Regions from separate parts of the Heliomicrobium undosum genome, predicted to be linked through region 1. Evidence: riboswitches for the same ligand, from Rfam matches in the RefSeq annotation. Region 1 holds a riboswitch; each other region holds the start of a gene.
What was found. Region 1 has a riboswitch for cobalamin ahead of cbiD (cobalt-precorrin-5B (C(1))-methyltransferase CbiD). Riboswitches for the same ligand answer to the same signal wherever they lie in the genome.

Region 2: another riboswitch for cobalamin. It lies ahead of GTO91_RS08975 (AIR synthase related protein); the one in region 1 lies ahead of cbiD (cobalt-precorrin-5B (C(1))-methyltransferase CbiD).
Region 3: another riboswitch for cobalamin. It lies ahead of GTO91_RS14725 (uroporphyrinogen decarboxylase/cobalamine-independent methonine synthase family protein); the one in region 1 lies ahead of cbiD (cobalt-precorrin-5B (C(1))-methyltransferase CbiD).
Region 4: another riboswitch for cobalamin. It lies ahead of GTO91_RS15460 (energy-coupling factor ABC transporter permease); the one in region 1 lies ahead of cbiD (cobalt-precorrin-5B (C(1))-methyltransferase CbiD).

The regions. Positions count from the first base shown of each region.
Region 1 is NZ_WXEY01000002.1:26,820-31,687, forward strand. Features, by position in the region: gene GTO91_RS02150 (dipeptidase) at 1-400, shown strand, start outside; gene GTO91_RS02155 (LL-diaminopimelate aminotransferase) at 710-1,891, shown strand; gene GTO91_RS02160 (hypothetical protein) at 1,993-2,268, shown strand; cobalamin riboswitch at 2,282-2,453, shown strand; gene cbiD (cobalt-precorrin-5B (C(1))-methyltransferase CbiD) at 2,560-3,771, shown strand; gene cbiE (precorrin-6y C5,15-methyltransferase (decarboxylating) subunit CbiE) at 3,684-4,868, shown strand, end outside.
Region 2 is NZ_WXEY01000007.1:155,600-160,467, forward strand. Features, by position in the region: gene GTO91_RS08950 (efflux RND transporter periplasmic adaptor subunit) at 1-326, opposite strand, end outside; gene GTO91_RS08955 (MarR family transcriptional regulator) at 477-935, shown strand; gene GTO91_RS08960 (hypothetical protein) at 1,072-1,341, shown strand; gene GTO91_RS08965 (hypothetical protein) at 1,538-1,795, shown strand; gene GTO91_RS08970 (cell division topological specificity factor MinE) at 1,792-2,037, shown strand; cobalamin riboswitch at 2,180-2,354, shown strand; gene GTO91_RS08975 (AIR synthase related protein) at 2,475-3,218, shown strand; gene GTO91_RS08980 (ECF transporter S component) at 3,250-3,765, shown strand; gene GTO91_RS08985 (DMT family transporter) at 3,974-4,868, shown strand, end outside.
Region 3 is NZ_WXEY01000022.1:31,036-35,903, forward strand. Features, by position in the region: gene GTO91_RS14715 (sporulation protein) at 1-441, opposite strand, end outside; gene GTO91_RS14720 (putative DNA modification/repair radical SAM protein) at 771-2,198, shown strand; cobalamin riboswitch at 2,290-2,478, shown strand; cobalamin riboswitch at 2,648-2,837, shown strand; gene GTO91_RS14725 (uroporphyrinogen decarboxylase/cobalamine-independent methonine synthase family protein) at 3,038-4,105, shown strand; gene GTO91_RS14730 (adenosylcobinamide amidohydrolase) at 4,105-4,863, shown strand.
Region 4 is NZ_WXEY01000025.1:35,761-40,628, reverse strand. Features, by position in the region: gene GTO91_RS15475 (energy-coupling factor ABC transporter ATP-binding protein) at 1-388, opposite strand, end outside; gene cbiQ (cobalt ECF transporter T component CbiQ) at 431-1,129, opposite strand; gene GTO91_RS15465 (energy-coupling factor ABC transporter substrate-binding protein) at 1,168-1,503, opposite strand; gene GTO91_RS15460 (energy-coupling factor ABC transporter permease) at 1,500-2,174, opposite strand; cobalamin riboswitch at 2,410-2,591, opposite strand; gene speD (adenosylmethionine decarboxylase) at 2,889-3,260, shown strand; gene GTO91_RS15450 (HD-GYP domain-containing protein) at 3,336-4,559, opposite strand; gene GTO91_RS15445 (hypothetical protein) at 4,681-4,857, shown strand.

The sequences.
Region 1 (4,868 bases):
GCTCGTCTCCCACACCTGCTGCCGCAGTTTGCAGGATCATCCCCGCAACATCGATGATCGCCAGATCGCGGCGTTGGCAGAGAAGGGCGGCATCATGGGGATCACCTTCTACCCCGAATTTCTCGGTGAGTCACGGGGGGATGTAGAGGGTGTGGCGGATCATATCGAGCAGGCGTGCCAGGCGGGCGGCGGTGTTGAACACGTCGGTATCGGCAGTGATTTTGATGGCGCTGACCGCTTCGCTCACGGTTTGGAAGGGGCCTGTTGCCTGCCGCGGTTGTGGGAAGCATTGGGGAGAAGGGGTTTTTTAGACGACCAGATCCGTGCCGTTGCTGGCGGCAATCTCATACGACTGCTCGCCCAATCCCTGCCGGAGCGACCGGGTGAAATACCGGAATGATTTAAGAAAATGGTAAAATATGAAGATTTCGTGTATGGGTAACGGAGGCGGAAGCAAAGAATAGGGACAAGGAACGGGACAAAGGGGGAGGCCGCATGGAGCGTCGAGACCTCCATTGTGAAACTTGCTTGTATGCCGATCGTGTCGGGGATTGTCTTCCCTGCAATGAATGCACCGACGGAAGCGAATACGAGTCGTCGATAGAAAAGGAAATGGACTGAGGGAGAAAGTAAGGAAACCTTGAAACATCCCCCGTGATAGGACTAGAATGAGAGTTGGCAATATGTGAATACGGGGGAGATACATAGCATGTTTGAATGGAAACCGGCTCGCCGGATGGCTAGCCTATCATCTGCCATGTTTTCGCGCATGGATGCGCTCCGGCAAGAGGTAGAGTCAGGCGGCGTTGATGTCATCAACCTCGGTATCGGCAGCCCTGATCGCCCCCCGGCTCCCCATGTCCGGCAAGCGCTCATGGATGCGCTGGCCCGAGACGACGCCTACGGCTATGCTTTAACGGACGGGCTGATCGAGTTCAAAAGCGCCGTCGCCGATTGGTACCGGGAACGGTTCAGCGTCAACCTCGATCCGAAGACAGAGGTCCTCTCCCTGATGGGCTCCCAGGACGGCCTCGGCCATCTTGGTCTCGCGCTGCTCGATCCCGGTGATATCGCCCTTGTCCCTGATCCGGGATACCCGATCTATACGGCGGGCGTCCTTCTCGCCGAAGGTGTCCCCTATCCGCTTCCGTTGGAACGGGAGCGTGACTATCTGCCCGATCTGGACGCCGTTCCGGAAGACATCCTCCGCCGGGCCAAACTGATGATCCTGAATTACCCGAGCAACCCCGTCGCAGCGACGGCGGAGCTAGACTTTTTTACCCGTGTTGTCAATTTCGCCCGCCGCAACAACATCATTGTGCTCCACGACATCGCCTATTCGGAATTGGCCTATGATGGCTACCGACCAGTCAGCTTCCTGCAGGCGCCTGGCGCCAAAGAGGTGGGTATCGAGTTCCATTCTGTATCCAAGTCCTATAACCTGGCTGGGTGTCGTCTGGGTATGGCGGTCGGCAACCGGGAGGTTCTGGCCGTTTTGGCCAATCTGAAGTCCAATATTGACTATGGCGTCTTCAAGGCGGTCCAATGGGCGGCCGTGGCGGCCTTGCGGGGACCCCAGGCGATCGTCGAGGAAAACGCCGGGGCCTACCAGCGCCGGCGCGATGTTCTCGTCGACGGCTTGGCCCGCATCGGCTGGCAGATGGATAAGCCGAAGGCCTCCATGTTCGTCTGGGCGCCTGTGCCCGAAGGGTTTGCCTCCTCCTTCGCCTTTGCCGAGGAACTCTTGCGTGAAACGGGTGTGCTCGTCGTCCCAGGCAACGCCTTTGGGGAGCGCGGCGAGGGGTATGTGCGCATCGCCCTGGTTGTCCCTGAAGCGCGATTGGAAAAGGCCGTCGAACGGATCGCCAAGCGATATCGTTTCGGCGGTTGAGCCAAGTCTATCTTTACGATCGATCGACGTCTCTCTTGTGGGATAGTTCGCCTGCCTTTGACATAAAATGGTGATAAGACACAGGCAGGAGGGCGGGACCCATGGGAGAAGGAAATCGCGAATCGCTGGAAGCGCTGAAGGACGAAGTGGATTACCTGCGCTCACGGCTGAATCAGTTGAGACTCAGTCGCCGTGTGTTGATGGCATTGCTGGAGACGGTGGACAGTGAACGGCGGGATGCGATCGCACGCCTCGAGGCGGAAAACCGCCGCCTGCGGCGATCTCGGCGAAGTGATGTCGAAAAACTGTCCCTGATCCGCAGTGACGACAGAAAAGTTCTTTGGATTTGCAGGAATGATTCAAAAGACGGCGAATAATTTTATGTATCACATTACGCATATTCGGGGCAGGCGTCACGTATGACGCAGGGAAGTCGGTGCGAATCCGACGCGGTGCCGCCACTGTGACGGGGAGGGCGCTTCTAAGGCCACCGGGGAACCGGGAAGGCGAAGCGTTCCGATGAGCCTGAGCCAGGAGACCTGACTGCCCCCACCGCGAGAACCCGCGCGCTACGGGGGAGGTGACCGGACCGGGGAATGGTCTTTTGATTCCCCAGGTTTGCATTTGTGTCAAATCCCACACCTTGCTGAGGGGGTGGGATTTTTTATGTGCGGGGAGAGTGGGAACAACTGCGAAAAGGCTATACGACGGGATCCTGCGCCGCCGCTGCGGCCAAGGCGGCGACAGGTTTCCTCTATGGAACACTTGGAACACTCGCCGAGACACCAAACGAAGCAACAGAGATTCCCGCTGCTTCAACGTTGCAAGAATCACTGCCGGTGGATATCCCGCTGCCCTATGACGGACGGCTGATCGTCAAGGCGGAACGCATCGATGAGCACGAGCCCTCTGTCAATGGAAACGGGGGAGTTACCTACCAGGTAATCAAGGATGGGGGCGATGACCCCGATGCGACCCACGGCATGGCGATCCGCGTCACTGCCCTGCCTGCGCCGGAAGGGATCCACATCGACGGGGGGCTGGGCGTCGGCCGGGTGACCAAGCCTGGCTTGGCCGTGCCGGTGGGGGAAGCGGCCATCAATCCGACGCCCCGCGCCATGATCACAGCCGCCGTCAAGGAAGCGCTGCCGCCCGGCAAGGGGGTTCGCCTCACCGTCTGGGCGCCGGAAGGAGAGCGGGTCGGACCTTCGACATTGAACCCTCACCTGGGCGTCGTCGGCGGCATCTCCATTCTTGGAACAACAGGCATCGTCAATCCCATGTCAGAAGAGGCGTTCAAACATAGCCTTGAGCCGCAGATCGATATCGCGCTGGCTGCCGGACACCGGACCCTCCTGCTGACACCAGGTCACATGGGCCGGCGAGGGTTGGAGCAGCGGGGAGCGCCCGCTGACGCCATCGTGCTGACGAGCAACTTCATCGGCCATATGCTCGACGCCTGCGCCAAAAAAGGTGTCCAGGAGATCCTGCTCTGGGGCCATGTGGGGAAGCTGGTCAAAGTCGCCGGCGGCATCTTCCACACCCACAGCAAGGTTGCCGACGGGCGCAGGGAGATCATCGCCGCCCACGCAGCCGTCTGCGGCTTGCCCTTGGAACTCGTCCAAGCGGTGCTGGAGGCCAACACAGCGGAAGCGGCGGTGGAACTGCTGCATCGAGCTGGCCGTCTTGACTTGTTCGACCACCTGGCCGAGGTGGCCGCCGAAAAAGCAGCCCAACGTTTTCGCGGAACTGTTTCGGTCATATTCACAGATTTGAAGGGAGAACCGCTAGGGTGGAGTCGCCATGCAACGCTTCCGGGATTCGACCGGGATTTCCGGTCACTGTCATCGGCATCGGTCCCGGCACAGAAGAATATTTGACACCAGCGGCGCTGCGGGCGGTGGAGGAGGCCGATGTTCTCGTCGGGGGGCCTCGCGCGCTGGCGCTCTTCGCCGGTTACAACAAGCCGGGACGGATCATCGACCGTCGTCTCGATAACCTTATCGACTATATCGCCTCCGAACGGCTATCGCGGCGTCTTGCCGTTCTCGTCTCCGGAGACCCCGGCTATTACAGCCTGTTGCCCCGTCTGATCCGTTCTCTCGGCGACGAACCGATCAAGGTCATCCCCGGTTTGAGTTCCCTGCAGATGGCCTTTGCCCGCCTCAAGCTCCCTTGGCAGGAGGCTGCCTGGAAGAGCATGCATGGCCGTCCTATGGAGGATGCCCTCGAAGCTCTCCGGCATCCGGGGTGGGTAGCCTTCCTGACCGATCCCGACCACACGCCGGAAGCGGTGGCCGCCTACCTGGATGCACAGGGGGAGGGGGAACGGCGCGCCTATGTGACGCGCAACCTTGGTTATGACGATGAGTCGGTCGAGGCTGGCACTGTACATACATTTGCACTTGTGAAAACAGGAGCGTATCAGCCGTCCCTGTTGATCGTCGAGGGGGGCTTTGACGTCGAATCGCACGGCAAAGAGAATGCCGGATCGAACAGCCAGACAGAGACGATTCTGGGCGTCCAGCCGGCGAAGGGTCCACTTTTAATGACAAATGTCGGCTTGCCGGATGATGCCTTCATCCGCGGCCAGGTCCCCATGACCAAGTCGGATATCCGGGCGCTCACCCTGGTCCGGGCGCAGGTCGGTCCGGGGGACATCGTCTGGGACATTGGCGCAGGCACCGGTTCGATCAGCGTGGAAGCGGCCCTCTTGTCAAGGGGCGGACGAGTCTTCGCCGTGGAACGCGGCCAGGCTGGCTGCGATCTAATCGAAGCCAATGCGCGAAAGCAGGGCGTAGACAATCTGGTTCCAGTGCTGGGTGAAGCGCCGGAAGCGCTCGTCCACCTGCCGGCGCCGGATGCGGTGATCATCGGCGGTTCCGGCGGAAAACTTCCGGAGATCTTGCAGAATGTGTGGGGTTGCTTGAAGGCGGGCGGCCGGTTGGTCCTCAACGCCGTCACCGTCGAGACGGTG
Region 2 (4,868 bases), on a different contig from region 1:
ACGCCGGCGTTGGCCGCGTCGAGACGGGCCTGGATGTCGGCGTTGTCCAGTTCCAGCAGGATGTCGCCGGCGTTCACCCGCTGCCCTACTTCGGCGTTGATATGGGCGACCTTGCCCTGACCTTTCGGAACCAGTTTCAATTCTTCTTTCGCCGCCAGTGCGCCGCTGAAGGTCAGCACGTTCGACAGGTCGGCCCGCTCGGCTTTTACGACCGTGACCGCCTGGGTCGTCGCCTCCGGGGCTGCCGGTTCGGGCGTTTTTCCGCAGCCTGTCCCCGCCGCCAGCAGGGTGACGGCGAGCAGGCCGACGCTGATTCGTTTTTTCACCGTAAAAATCCTCCTCCGCCAAATGCAAATGATGCTTTCATTGACAGCCGGTCTCAATCGGCCTAATATTTATCTTAGGTGCTAAAATATTTAGCGACTAAGACGTTATCATCGTAAGGGAGAGGACAAGAACTGTCAAGGGAAGAAGCAGTGAAAGAGCAGCACTTAAATTCCATCAAAGACTTGCTGGAGGTCTTTTTCTACAATGTGAAATGCGCCGCCCAGGATATCGGTCCGGAATACAATCTGGCCGACGGGCAGATCTTTCTATTATATATTTTATGGAAGTCGGGGACATGCAAGGCTACCTTTCTTGCCGATCAGATCGGCATCACCTCCGGCGCCGTCACCGGTATGATGGACAAACTGGCCGGCATGGGCCTGATCACGCGGGAGCGGTCGGAAAAGGACCGGCGTGTCGTTATGGTCACCCTGACCGGTGAGGGATTGAAAACGATCCAAGCGGTCCAGGACGCCCGTTTTGAACGGCTGAAGGGCCAGTTGCGGGAACTCTCCGGCGCAGAACTGGCGCAGGCGGTGGCGGCCTTTGAGAAGATGAACGGTGTGCTGAAGCCTTGTGTGCGGGGAAGCGGCGCGGCAGTGGGTTGATGTGGTTGCAGATGATAGACGCTCCAGACGATGCGGATGTTACAGGTCTTATAGATATTACAGAGGGAAAAGGATTCGTTTTAAAGATGGCTGGGTGAGGGATACTACGGCCGGAACTTTTAAGGTGGTGACCGATATGGGTAAGGGAAGAAAGCTGGACAAGTTGCAAGATACAGCGGAGAAGACACCACAGGATCACAAAACGAACGAAAAGGGCAACCGTCCGTCCACCGGCATCGTACTGGCCGGTCTGGGCGTGCTGGTTGCCCTTTTCGGGAGTTTAACCGCCGGTGGTTTTATGGTTATTGCCGGGCTTGCCGTGCATGGGATTCAGCGTTACTTGGCGCAAAAGGCGGAAGAGGCGGGTGACGGATCGCAAAAGTCGATGAACAAGCGGAAGCAGTGATATTGACAGGATGATTTCTCCCCGAAAGGGAAGATCATCAAAAACTCAATCGGGCTGAGAAACGATGTTGATGTCGCTGTTACATTGGAGGTGACTGCGATGAAAAGCCATCACCTGGAATCCAACCATCTTTTAAGTGTAGTCTAACTTTCTAACCGGAATGTATATCTTTATTAAAATTTAGGACCATAGCTTCTTGTATAGCAGGAAAAAACAATTACTTGTCGAACTAAGTAAAAATTTGCAAGTGAAAACAAGGCTGGTGGTACTGATGTTCGACGTTAAAGAACAGAGTAAACGGTGTGTTTACGAACTGGTTGAAAAGATAAGTTTAACTGAAACGGGTGCGGAAGCGCGACATATTCTTGAAGTTGAGGGTCAAAACTATACCGTTGAAGATTTTTTGGCAGTAATGAGTGCTCTTAATTCGAATGGAAGCGAGAAGATTCAATGAATGACCTTTTCCAGAGTACTGATTTGTCGAGTGAATCGAATCAATTAATCCTTGTCATTGAAGATAAAGGTGCTGAAATTACTCCCCAATTAGTAAAGTCACTAACCGATGACATGATACAAGTCATCGCCAAGTATATTGAAATTGACCGTTCAAAAGTCAAGGTCAATTTGGCTACGGAACAGAGTTTAAAAAAGATTGTCATTTACATTCCAATTCTAAATATTCGTCGTGGAAAATGACTTTCTGACGGCTACCATCGAGATTCATACTAGACATCATAAATAAGCAAATTACGTCAAGAGAACAACGCCCGTAAATAAGTCGATGACAGTGTGTTGGGTATTGCCTTCAATGAGATAATTCTCTTATAATACAAGTAAACTACATCCTTTCGTTCCAGGTGCCCCTCCGGGGGAGAATAGGGAACCGGGTGTGATTCCCGGACGGTCCCGCCACTGTGACGAGGAGCCCTGCGCAGGATGCCACTGGGAAACCGGGAAGGCGCGTGGCGGCGATGAATCGAAGTCAGGAGACCTGCCTGTAACGGTGCGATTCATGAATGATGGCAAAGTTCATGGTTTCTTTGTTGTTGCCTCGGCAACGGTGAAGAGGCTATGGACTTTTTTCTTTTCCCACAGGAAATTGCAGGTCCCAGCAATGGAGGAGGTGAAATACCATGGGTTACGGGGGACGCGATGTGGAAGTGGTCTCTCTTTCCTCTGAACAGTGTTTGGTGGTGGCCTGCGACTCTTGCGGCGCCATCGGAGATAAGGAATTTGACGCCGTTCAGGTTTCTCCTTATATCGTAGGGATTTTCACCACGCGTGTCGCCTTGATGGAGGTCCTGGCAACAGGCGCTGAACCGGTTGCGCTGACAGTGACCGTCGCGAACGAACCCTTTCCCACCGGCGGCGAGGTGATTGCCGGTGTTCGCGATGAACTGGCCACTATCGGAAAGCGTGACCTGCCGATGGTCATCAGCACCGAAAAAAACATTCCCACAGGACAGACCGGCGTCGGGATCACCGTTGTCGGCGCAGTGGAGAAAGAGCGCCTGCGTGTGGGCCGTTCGCGACCCGGTGATTGTGTCTACAGTCTGGGGTGGCCCAAAGTGGGGGACGAGGTGGTGGTCGATGACGGCAAGGCGATCGCCCTGGCCGATCATGTGCGGGCGCTGCTGGCCCACCCCGGTGTCCATGAGGTGATCCCTGTCGGTTCAAAGGGGATCCGGGCGGAAGCGGAAAACCTTGCGGGGGCTGTTCATTGCCGGATCCGTGAGTGGCAGGCCAGCGCCGGCCTTGATCTGGAAAAATCGGCCGGTCCGTCCACCTGCCTCGTCTTTACCTCCGGGCCGGAACCGCCGGAGATCGCCGGCGCGCCCATTCACTATCTTGGCAGGTTGTCGGAAAGCGACGGCTGAAGCGATAAAAAAGCAAAGGAGGTCTGCCTCAATGAGCAACATGCCGATGCAATACAATGAAGCGCGCCCTTCTTGGAAGAGCGTCCGGGGGATCGCGCTGATGGGCGTCCTCATCGCCTTGAGCGCCGTAGGGGCGATGGTTAAAATTCCAAGTCCTGTCGGCACGATCGGCCTCGATTCGGCTCCTGGGTTCTTTGCCGCCCTGGCCCTCGGCGCCACAGGCGGGATGATCGTCATCACCCTGGGTCACCTGCTGACGGCTATGGTCGTCGGCTTTCCGCTCACCCTGCCTGTCCATTTCTTCATCGCTTTGCAGATGGCGATGTGGGCATACGCCTTCCGCTGGATGAATGAACGGTTTGGCTTGACGGCGGCCTTCGTCGCCGGTGTGTTCTTAAACGGCGTCGTCTCATCATTGACGATGCTCCTGTTAGGGGGCTGGGGAGCGGTCATGGCCGTGATGCCCTTTTTGGTAGCCGGTTCCGCCGTCAATGTGGGATTGGCGGCAGCCGCCTATCGAGGAATGAAGGGAATATCCTATAGGTAACCGCTCCTGTTCGAACTGTTTTTTGTATGTAACCGACATAGGCCCAACCTTTGATACCTGTAGCCGCAGTCAGAGCAGACTGCGGTTCTTTCTTTTGCTGCAGCCATTTGCTTGCTTCGCTCGATCGCGCGCTTGTGTTATGATGAAATGAACAATGCGCCCTGGAGAAAGTGAAAATACGCAATAGGAAGGTCGTGCAGTCGAACCATTGAATCCCTTTTATAAGTTGATCCTGACGCCGCTAATCTGGGCGACCAATTTTGTGATGGGGCGGCTGCTTGTCGTTGCCATCCCGGCCTTTGCCCTATCGAGCATCCGCTTCGCCATCGCCGCCCTGATCATGTTGCCGCTGGCCCTCCGCACACACCCCTTTCGGCGGATCTCCCGGCGTTCCTGGGGCTGGATCGGCCTGATGGCGGTGACGGGCGTGTGCCTGTTCAATACGGTGCTGTATCTGGGGCTCCGCTACACCACGTCTGTAAACGCCACATTGATCAATTCCCTGAGCCCGATGGTGACGGCCATGCTCGTCTTTCTCATCGATCGGGAGAAAATTCAGCGCAGCCAGGCTGCCGGCATCCTCCTGTCTGTGGCCGGCATCGCCGTGGTCGCGGCCCAGGGCTCATGGGAGCGGCTCACCCATTTGTCCTTCAATCCTGGCGACCTGCTGGTATTGCTGGCGACGGCGCTCTGGGCGCTCTACACCATCGCCGGACGCAAGGTAGCCCAGGAGGTGCCTGTCCTCGCGGCGACAGGTTACTCCTTTGCCATCGGCGCCCTGCTCTTGCTGCCCATGGGCCTGCTCGATTGGAACCTTTCCGCCGCTACCCGCCAGCCGGCGGCGCCATGGATGTGGGGCGCCGCCGTGTACCTGGGAATTTTCGCGTCGGTCATCGCCTTCTACTGGTGGAACCAGGCCGTGCAGGCCTACGGCGCCACCGTCTCATCCCTCTTTCAGAACCTGATCACCGTCTACGCCGCCGGGATCGCCTACTGGGGATTACAGGAGCCGCTCTTCGGCTATCACTGGCTCGGCGGAGCGCTGGTGTTTGGCGGGGCCTTGCTGGCGTCAGGCATTTTTCAAAGGAAAGAACCGGCACAAG
Region 3 (4,868 bases), on a different contig from region 1:
GATCGCTTCCATCACAGCGGCCATGTTCGGGTGGGGCTGCACCTGCAGGTGGTCTGTATCGGAGGGATCGATGGCCATGTCTACTTCCAGTTCCGTCTGCACCCAGACAGGGGTGTGACCGATCGAGACTGGGGTGTAGGGGGAGAGGCAGAAGGAGAAGGGGATCTCCCGTTCGTCGCCTGGCTGCAGGTCGATGCGCAGGTTGATGTCCACCTTCTGCACCAGGGCGTTCACCGTCACCTTGCGGTCATCGGACTCTGTTTCATATTGAGTCATCACCATCAGGCCGATTTTTTCAATCTGCTGCGCCACGCCGCCGCCCTTGATCTGGATGACGCCGCTCACGTCAGAACCGGCCGTCACCGTCTGCTGATGGAAAATGGCATTGACCTTGGCGCCGCCAATTCCGATGCTGGCCAGAGCTTTTTTGAAAAAACTCATCTGCGGTCCTCCTTTTTCATCAAAATGGAACTCCCAACCATGTCCTAAATCCAGTGTAACCGGAATAGGCCTGTCTATCAACGCTGAAGTAGACAGTGAAGAAAAAATCAAGGCAAAGAAAATATGAACCCTATTGCATGATCCGGTTGCTTGTGGGAAGCCAATCCGTTATGATAAAAATGATATCGAATTGGAACACTTGTACCAATCGACGCTTCTTTCTGAGTCAGTCGTTTGCGTCCTGCATTCTGCGTATCTGGAGAGTCCAAAATGTAACATATCAAACAATTTACCGTATCATTACATTTTTTCGACGGGCGATGATGGCGATGAACTTAAGCGAAAAACTGCAGATCTTATCGACGGCGGCTAAATACGATGTCTCCTGTTCCTCCAGCGGCAGCAACCGGGGGAGGAAGGCGGGCGCCATCGGCAGCACCGCTTCTTCCGGCATCTGCCACAGCTGGTCTGACGATGGACGCTGCATCTCCCTGCTCAAAGTCCTCTTCTCCAACGTCTGCTGTTATGACTGCTCCTTCTGTGTCAACCGCGTCTCCAACGACGTTCCCCGGGCTTCCTTTACGCCCGACGAATTGGCCGATCTGACGATCAACTTTTACCGCCGCAACTACATCGAAGGGCTCTTCCTCAGTTCCGCCATCGAGAAGGGGCCGGACCACACGATGGAGCAACTGGTGCGGACCGTCCGCAAGTTGCGTAACGAATACCGCTTTAACGGATACATCCACTTAAAGGCCATTCCTGGCGCAGACAGCCGGCTCATTGCCGAGGCCGGTTCCCTCGTCGACCGCATGAGCGTCAACATCGAACTGCCCACCAGTGAAGGCTTGCGACGCCTCGCTCCCCAGAAAAAAAAGGAAAACATCCTTAGGCCGATGGGGCAGATCACCGGCGCCATCACTCAGAACCGGGAGGAGCGACGGCAGTTTCGCCGGACGCCCGCCTTCGTCCCGGCAGGCCAGAGCACCCAACTGATCATCGGGGCGACCCCCGAATCAGACAGGCAGATTTTCACCCTCGCCGAGGGCCTCTACCGCAAGTTCCAACTGAAGCGCGTCTACTACTCGGCCTATGTCCCTGTCAGCGTCGATCCGCGCCTGCCTTCGCTGCCGGCGCCGCCCCTGTTGCGGGAGCACCGGCTCTACCAGGCCGACTGGCTGCTGCGCTTTTACGACTTTCAGGCCGATGAGATTGTCGACGCCGACAACCCAAACCTGGACCTGGAATTGGACCCCAAGACCGGCTGGGCGCTGCGCCACCTCGGCTTTTTCCCCGTCGAGATCAACCGCGCCGACTACCGCACCCTCCTGCGTGTGCCTGGCATCGGCGTCAAGTCGGCCAAGCGCATCCTCGCGGCCCGGCGGGTGGGACGGATCCAGTTTGAGCACCTAGGGCGGATGGGCGTCGTCATGAAGCGGGCGCGCTACTTCGTCACCTGCAACGGCAGGTATTACGGCGAAATCGGGCCGGATGCGGCCAGCCTCCGGCAGCAGTTGGTGATGCCGGAGCGGGGGGCGATTAAAGGAATGGCTGGCGGGGAACAGTTGACGTTATTTGGAGAAGAGATGGGGGCGGGATTGGCGATGCCGGCGCTGGAGACTCCGACTACGCTGATGCTTCCGGCAAGTCCAAAAGTCACTGCCGACACGTCATTATCACCAGGTCTTGCCTACCCGGCGCTGTTTTTGCCCGCTCCCGTTGAGGATCAGTGGTCGATGGTGACGGGGGATTTATAGGGGCCGTCGGATAAGGGGACGGCGGCCTTCGAAAAAGGGGGCGGCCATGAAGGAATTGTCCTCTTCATCGCGAACATACTAACCTGTAAACCGAATATGTCTGGGAACAGGTCACCTGTCCGGAGGACAGGTGTGAAAAGGGAAGCCGGTGCAATACCGGCGCGGTCCCGCCACTGTGAGAGGGAGGCCCCCCGTGCGATGTCACTGGCGCGATGCCGGGAAGACGCGGAGGCGGCTCATGATCTCGAGCCAGGAGACCTGCCTGTTCTGACACTGCCAGTGTACCTACGCGGATAGGGAGGTGGTCTGCTTTGCCGTTCATGCATTGCCGTCTTGGGATGCGTCACGGCCCGAGTGAACCATGACCTTAGCCGAAAGGCTGAGGTTTTTTGCGTTCCAAGGGCGGATAAGGCATTTTTTCTGTTCCTTCCTCATAGGAAAGGAATGACAACTGAATCATGCGAACAGGTCGCCGCCCGAAGGGCAGGCGTGAAAAGGGAAGTCCGGTGCAATGCCGGCGCGGTCCCGCCACTGTAAGGGTGTGATGAGGCTCTTCCATGTCACTGGCAGCATGCTGCCGGGAAGACAGAGCCCCAGATGACCCCGAGCCAGGAGACCTGCCTGTTCGTGATCACCGGTCGAACCTACGGAGGATAGGGAGGTGATGAAGGCGAAAGGCGCATTCGCAGGCGCTTGGCGTGCTGTTCATCATTCTGCCCCCAGTCGATCGGCTGGGGGTTTTTGCATGTCCGATTCATTCCATTTGTCGACTAGGCGATTTCGATCTAACTGCGCAATTCTCGCGCAACCGCCAGCGACACACAAAAGGAGGACACACCATGTTATACCCTGGCGTCACTACCGGGATTGGAAGTCTGCCTCATGGTGATGTAGAAAGCGCCATGGCGGTCATCCGCCACTTTTGCCCGGAGCTGCCCCATTGGCCCCAACTGCATCTAAAGTATGCCGGCGACAGTCTACTGGCTGCCGCGCTATCGCCTTTGCAACGGGTAGAGCTGATCACAGGAAAAACCAACGGCTATCCGGTGATCGACACAAGAGCCGATAGCTTCCCCGATGCCTTGTCCGCTTTCTATGAGGCTTACGAGAACGAGGCGGCCTGTTGGATCCACCTCCATGAAGAGTCTCCCTTTCATATCGATCAAGATAGTTACCTGGCCTTCAAATCGACGATCACCGATGCGCCTCGCCAGTGGCCTGACGTGGCCGCCCTCCAAGGTGAGATCCTCGGCCCGCTCACGCTGGCTTTGAATGTCGTCGATGGCAAAGGGCGCGCCGTGATGCATGAGCGTCTCTTATGGGATGTTCTCTGCAAGAACTGCGCCATGAACGCCGCCTGGCAGGTCAAGGACCTGCGCAGAACGGGGCATCCCGTGCTGTTGATGATCGATGAGCCGGCGATGATCGGATTTGACGATTGTGATCAGGATTCGTTAACGGCGCATGACCTGCAAAGAGGCATGGAGGAAATCATCGTGGCCATCAAACGCATGGGCGGCCTGGCCGGCATCCATGTCTGCGGGCCTGCCGATGGATCCATCCTCTTCGCCAGCGGCGCTGATGTGGTGGGATTTGACGCCTATCGCTCCATCGATACCCTTACCCGTCATATCCCGGAACTGATCGCCTTTCTCGAACGGGGCGGCTGGCTGGCCTGGGGGATCGTGCCGGTCACCGGCGCCTTTGCCCATGAAACCGCCCTTTCCCTGACGCAGCGGCTCCACCAGCAGATCGATGAGTTGACGCGCTTGGGCGTTCCGGAGGCGTTGCTCCTGCGGCAGACGGCGCTCACCCCGGCTTGCGGCGCAGGAAGTCTATCCGAGGAAGAGGCGGAAGCGGTGTACGGTCGGCTGCGCGAGGTGTCGACGCTCTGGGGTTGGTATTAATGATACCGGTGACGCCGGCGCCGGGAAGCTGGCGTGCCCTCCTCCCTGGACTGCGCGGTCGCCTCGAAAAAGAGTGCATCCTCATCGCCGCCGATACATCCTGGCGCTGTGTCAGTTCAGGCATCCTCGGCGGGGGGATCAACGAAAAACGGTTTTTTGTCAACCGGCAGGTGCACAAAGATTATGATGACCGCCAGCCGCAACGCGAGATGATCGCTTTTCTCACGGGCGCTTTCCCCGATTGCCCCATCGACCAAACGACTGCGTTGATGACAGCCGCCTGGGTCTCCCAGGCGGCTTGGATGCAGAACCGCTGCGGCGACATCGGCCTCTCCGTGGTGGTGACAGCCGGTGTGAGCAACGCCTGCGCCGCCGGTGTCACCCCCTGCTGGGAAGGGACGCCAGGAACCGGGACGATCAACATCATGGCTTTTCTGGATCATCACCTCACAGACGGGGCGCTGATCAACGCCGTGCAGACCATCACAGAAGCCAAAAGCCGGGTACTACGGGAATTGCGTATCTGTTGCGCCCAGACAGGCGACTGGGCGACCGGGACAGGGACCGACGCTGTGGTGGTGGCCGCCCGGCCTGGCGGTGAGCCGCTGGAGTATGCCGGGCCGACGACACGGCTTGGCGCCTTGCTAGCCGTCACCGCCGGCGCAGCCGTGCGGCAGGCTGTTCAAGCCTACTTGAGCGCAACAGGCCGCCGCGAGCCGAAAGCGAAGGAAGCGAAGCAAACGAAGGAAAGGACATAAACGGG
Region 4 (4,868 bases), on a different contig from region 1:
TCCCTGTCGCTGCCATGGCCGCGTCGACGCGGCGGCGCACCTCGGCCTCGGGAAGGCCCATGTTGAGGGGGCCGAAGGAGATGTCCTGTTCCACGGAAGCGGAGAAAAGCTGGGCGTCAGGATCCTGGAAGACGAGGCCGACGTGGCTGCGCAGTTCGCGTAGGCCCCGGCGGGAGTAATCGATGGGCTTACCCTGGAAACGGACGACACCCCGGCGCGGCTTCAAGGCGCCGTTGAGATGAAGGAAGAGGGTCGACTTGCCGGCGCCGTTGGCGCCGACGACGGCGATCTTGCGTCCCGCCGGGAGGGAAAGATCGATACCCCGAAGGCCGCTGTTGCCGTCGGGGTAGTTGTATTCCACTTGTTCCGTTTCCAACAGGGCTGTCACGATGAAAACCATCCTCTTTTTTAGGGAGTTCTGGTGCTATTTTTAAGGGGTTCTGGCGCGTGGCAGTACACGAAGCTCTTCCTCATACCCCCGGGCCGACAGGGCGATGTAGAGCTCACGGGAACGGATGAGGGAGCGGACGAATAGGTTGGCCGCCAGGATACCGAGGGAGCGAAGGCTGTTGGCTTTCGTGGAGTAGCCGAGTCGGGACTCTTGGGCCACGACGATGGCCTGAGTCGTCTCCATGAGCACGAAGATGAAGCGGTAGATGAGAAGCATCAGTTCCGTCACAATCTTGGGCGTCCGCAAGCGGGCCGCTAGTTCGATCACATCGACCATCGGCGTGGTAAGCACGAGAAAATAGAGGCTGGCTGTGGCGCCGAGGGATCGAAAGAAGAGGATGCCAGCCTGTTCCAGACCGGCAGCTGATATGCCAGGGGTGTAGGGACCGATAGTCACCTGCGCCACGGGGTCAAGGGGGGATGGCGAAAAGGCCACTGTAATGCACCCGGTGAAGAGGAAGAGGCCAGGCACAGTCAACAGTTTTACGAAGATGGACAGGGGTACGCGGGCCGCGAAGACGATCAACGCGCCGGAGAGGAGCGTGATCAAGCCGGGCAGCCAGGGCGTGGGGGAGAGGAGGCTAGCCAGCAGCCCTGCCAGGGCGGCAAGCCCTTTCCCAGTCGGCGATTTGTCCCGCAGTTTGTTGGCCCAAGCCCACTGATCGATCGTGTAGAGCATCTGTTTAGACCCCGTTTGTGAACTGTTCTATTTCACCATCAGGCGTTGCCGACGGAATTGCGCCCCATGCCGCCGCCCATTCCGGAACCGGCGCTCATGTCGGATCCGCTGCTCTTGCGGCGGCGTGTGAAGTAGTAGGCGATAAAGGCGGCGCCGGCGGCGGCTTGAAAGCCGAAGAGAAGCGGTTCTGCCTCCTCTCCCGGTTCCCAAAGGGATTCGAACCAGGGTTTGTAATCAGGGGCGATGGTCTGCACCATTTCGCCTGCCTGATCATCGGCGCCGGCAAAATCGCCGGTGAAATGCATGACCAGGGGAACGCCCGTCAGAAAAAGGGCAGCCGTAATCAGGACAAGCTTGTTCCGCAGCCAGTTCATGCTTTCACCTCTTTCGAAAAGATGTTCAGCGCAGACAGTTCGTTGGCCGAGTATTTCGAGAGAGCATTGAAGATAAGGACGGTCAAAAGGCCCTCAGCCAGCGCCAGGGGAACCTGCGTAACCAGGAAGACGGAACCGAATTTGACGATGGAACCGGCGACGCCGGCGGCTGTGTCCGGGAAGGCGATCGCGAGTTGTAAGGTCGTTGTCACATAGGTCGCCAGGTCGCCGATGGCGGCGGCAGCGAAAATGGAGACGTTGGAGGGAAGGCTCAGCCGCTGTCCCAACCGGTAGACGCCGTAGGCGGCAAAAGGTCCCACGATGCCCATGGAGAAAACATTGGCGCCCAGGGTGGTGATTCCGCCGTGGGCCAGCAGGAGGGCCTGAAAGAGCAGCACGATGGCGCCGAGAACGGTCATCACGGTGGGGCCGAAGAGGACGGCGCCCAGGCCGGTGCCGGTCGGGTGGGAGGAACTGCCGGTGACAGAAGGCAGTTTCAGCGCCGATAGCACAAAGGAGAAGGCTCCGGTGACGCCGAGGAGCATTTTGGCTTCCGGATTGGCCCGGACGGTTTTTTGGATCGACCGCAGCCCATGGACGACGAAGGGCGTTGAGGCGGCTGTCCAGGCAGCGGCATGGCTAAGGGGCAGGTAGCCCTCCATGATATGCATTCGCAGACACTCCTTTTTGTGTAGGGGTGGTTGTAGGGATTTCCTATCTAAGTTCCGGTGTTTTCGTCGCTTGCTGTATCGTTCTGGAGAATATATATGTACTAAAAACTACAATCGCATGCTTGCAAGCTCCTCGATTTCGGTCATCGCCTTGGACCAAGCGGTAGATTGTCTGCGCCAGGTGGAGATTTCCCCATAGGCAACAAAATAAAGCCCTCCCTTCCTCCCGAAGTGGGTCTTTCGTTTGTTGCGGGCAGGTCTCCTGGCTCGGGCGTCATCCGGTCCCGCCTCCTTCCCAGACCGAAGTCCAGTGGATCTGTGGCGGGTCGTCTTCCCTTACAGTAGCGGGGGCTGCTGAGGCTTTACACCTCATTCCCTTTTCAGCCGCTGAGCGGCGCCTGCAACAAGGGTAACCGTGTTCGATTTTTCAGATAGCTATGGAAAGCACTATCTATATGCAATCGTAACACGTCAAGGCGCGCGGGGCAAGGGTGTCGCAAGGTTCAGGCAATAAAATCCTCTCGAAAAAAAGTATTGATTTGCCCCGCCATTTATGATATTAATATACTCATTGTGGTGGGAACCAGGATTCATCCAAATCGGGTTTGGATTGCTTCAAACAGACCAACGTCCCTGTTAGGGCGGGTCTAGACCCACCCCCGGATGGATCACGTAGGTCCCGGCATCCAATTTGCTGGGAAGGGGGCCGAAATGATGGATTACTCCACTTTCGGACGACATGTCACCATTGACACTTGGGGCGTAGATTTCGAAAAATTGAACGACGCCCGGTTCCTGGAGGAACAGATGATTGAAGCCGCCAAGGCGGCCGGAGCGACGGTTCTCTCGTCCCAGAAGCAGCAGTTTGAGCCGCAAGGCGCGACGGTCCTGGTCCTGTTGTCCGAGAGCCATATCTCCATCCACACCTATCCCGAGAAGGGTTTTGCCGCCCTCGATTGCTACACCTGCGGGGAGACGGTGGATCCGGAAGTGGCCATCAACCACATGATCAAGGTGCTGGTTCCCAAGAAGACGTCGGTAAAGCTGCTCAAGCGCGGCGACGGACCGATCGAGGTCCTGAAATAACGACGGCGCGTGAAAAAAAGCCTGGTCATCGCCAGGCTTTTTCTAATGCCATTCTTTTGATCTGATGAAAACGGCTTACATGGTTTGTTTCAACGCTTCGAAGTCGTCGTAGTGTTGGCAGAGAAGATCGACCAGATCGCCGTCGATGGCCTTTTCCAGGACCATCTTTTTCAGGATTGATTCGACCTTTTCGCGGGAAAGGCCATCCCGGTACGGGCGGTCTTCCACGAGGGCCGAGAAGATATCGGCTACGGCCACAATCCGGCTGCCGACGCTGAGTTCTTCCCCTGGGATGTGAAAGGGGTAACCTCTGCCGTCAAGGCGCTCGTGGTGGTAGGCGCCCCATTGGGCGATCTCGGAAAAGCCCGGAACCTGATTCAGGATGTGGTAGCTGTGATAGGTGTGCTGTTTGATGATCAGGTACTCGTCGGGCGTCAGTTGAGCCGGTTTTTCTAAAATCTCCTCAGGGATGCTCAGTTTGCCGATATCGTGGAGGAGGCCGGCGACTTCCATGCGGGCAGCGTCGGCGGGAGAGAAGCCGAATAACTGGCTCAGAAGCGTCGCCGAGGCCGAGACCAGCCGTGAGTGGCGGAGGGTGAAGCGGCTCTTGCTGTCAATGATGCGGGCGAAGATCGATGCCAGACCCTTCAACTCGCAATAGGGGAGTTGGATGGTATGCTCGTCGGCGCCGACGGCCTGCCGGGTCAGTTCGTCGATGAAGGGGGAGTCCAGGTCAAGCCAAAAGCTCTCTCTCCCTGCCAGTTCGTTGAGGAGGTCCTTCAATTCGGGGCGGAAGACTGTTCCGAACATGTTGTTGATGGCGTCCATGACCTGACGGCGCTGGGAGAGGATATGGGCGGGTGTCAGGAGGACCTCGATGCGATCGGCCAGGTGGATCAAGTCACCCAGCAGGAGCAGTGTGGGATCGACGGGAGCATCCTGCCGGCCCGGCTCGTCCCAGTGGTCATGGTGGTGTTCGATGATGATCGCGGCTTCTCTCAGTTGGGGCGAACTCGCCAGCATCCGCCGACCGAGTTCGCAATGGCTCTTGGGCGAGTGGATCTCAAAGCGGGAGAGGTCGCTCTTCTGGGCAAAGGTGACGGCGCCGATATCGTGAATGCTGGCTGCGCAATAGAGGGTCTTCAGTGTTTTGACCGGAAGCGCCATCGCCCGTCCGAGTGTGACTGCCATGTATGCAACCCGGCGGTGGTGGCGCGAGAGCCCGTGGGTAGTGAAGTCCAGGGCCATGGAGAGGGCGCCGAGCAGCCGGGAGAGGTCGACGGGGGTATAGGATGCCATCCGGATGCCTCCAATTGTTTGCAGATTTTTAATGAGATCTACACAGATCTATCATCCATATTACCATAAGATAAAGTCGTGTTGCCCCTTATTTTTCTGAACCGGCAAAGGAGGTGATATTGTGATCAAGCGGTTTACGGCGGAATGCACCGAATGCGGCACCGTGCGCAACGTGATCGTTCCCGCCCGTTCCCAGGCGGAACTGGCTGTAGATATGCTGGGCGAAATCGAACGCACCCGGACCTGCCCCTACTGCGAACAGGAAGGCGTTCGCGAGTTGCGGGACCATGTGGCCTGACCAACAGGCGC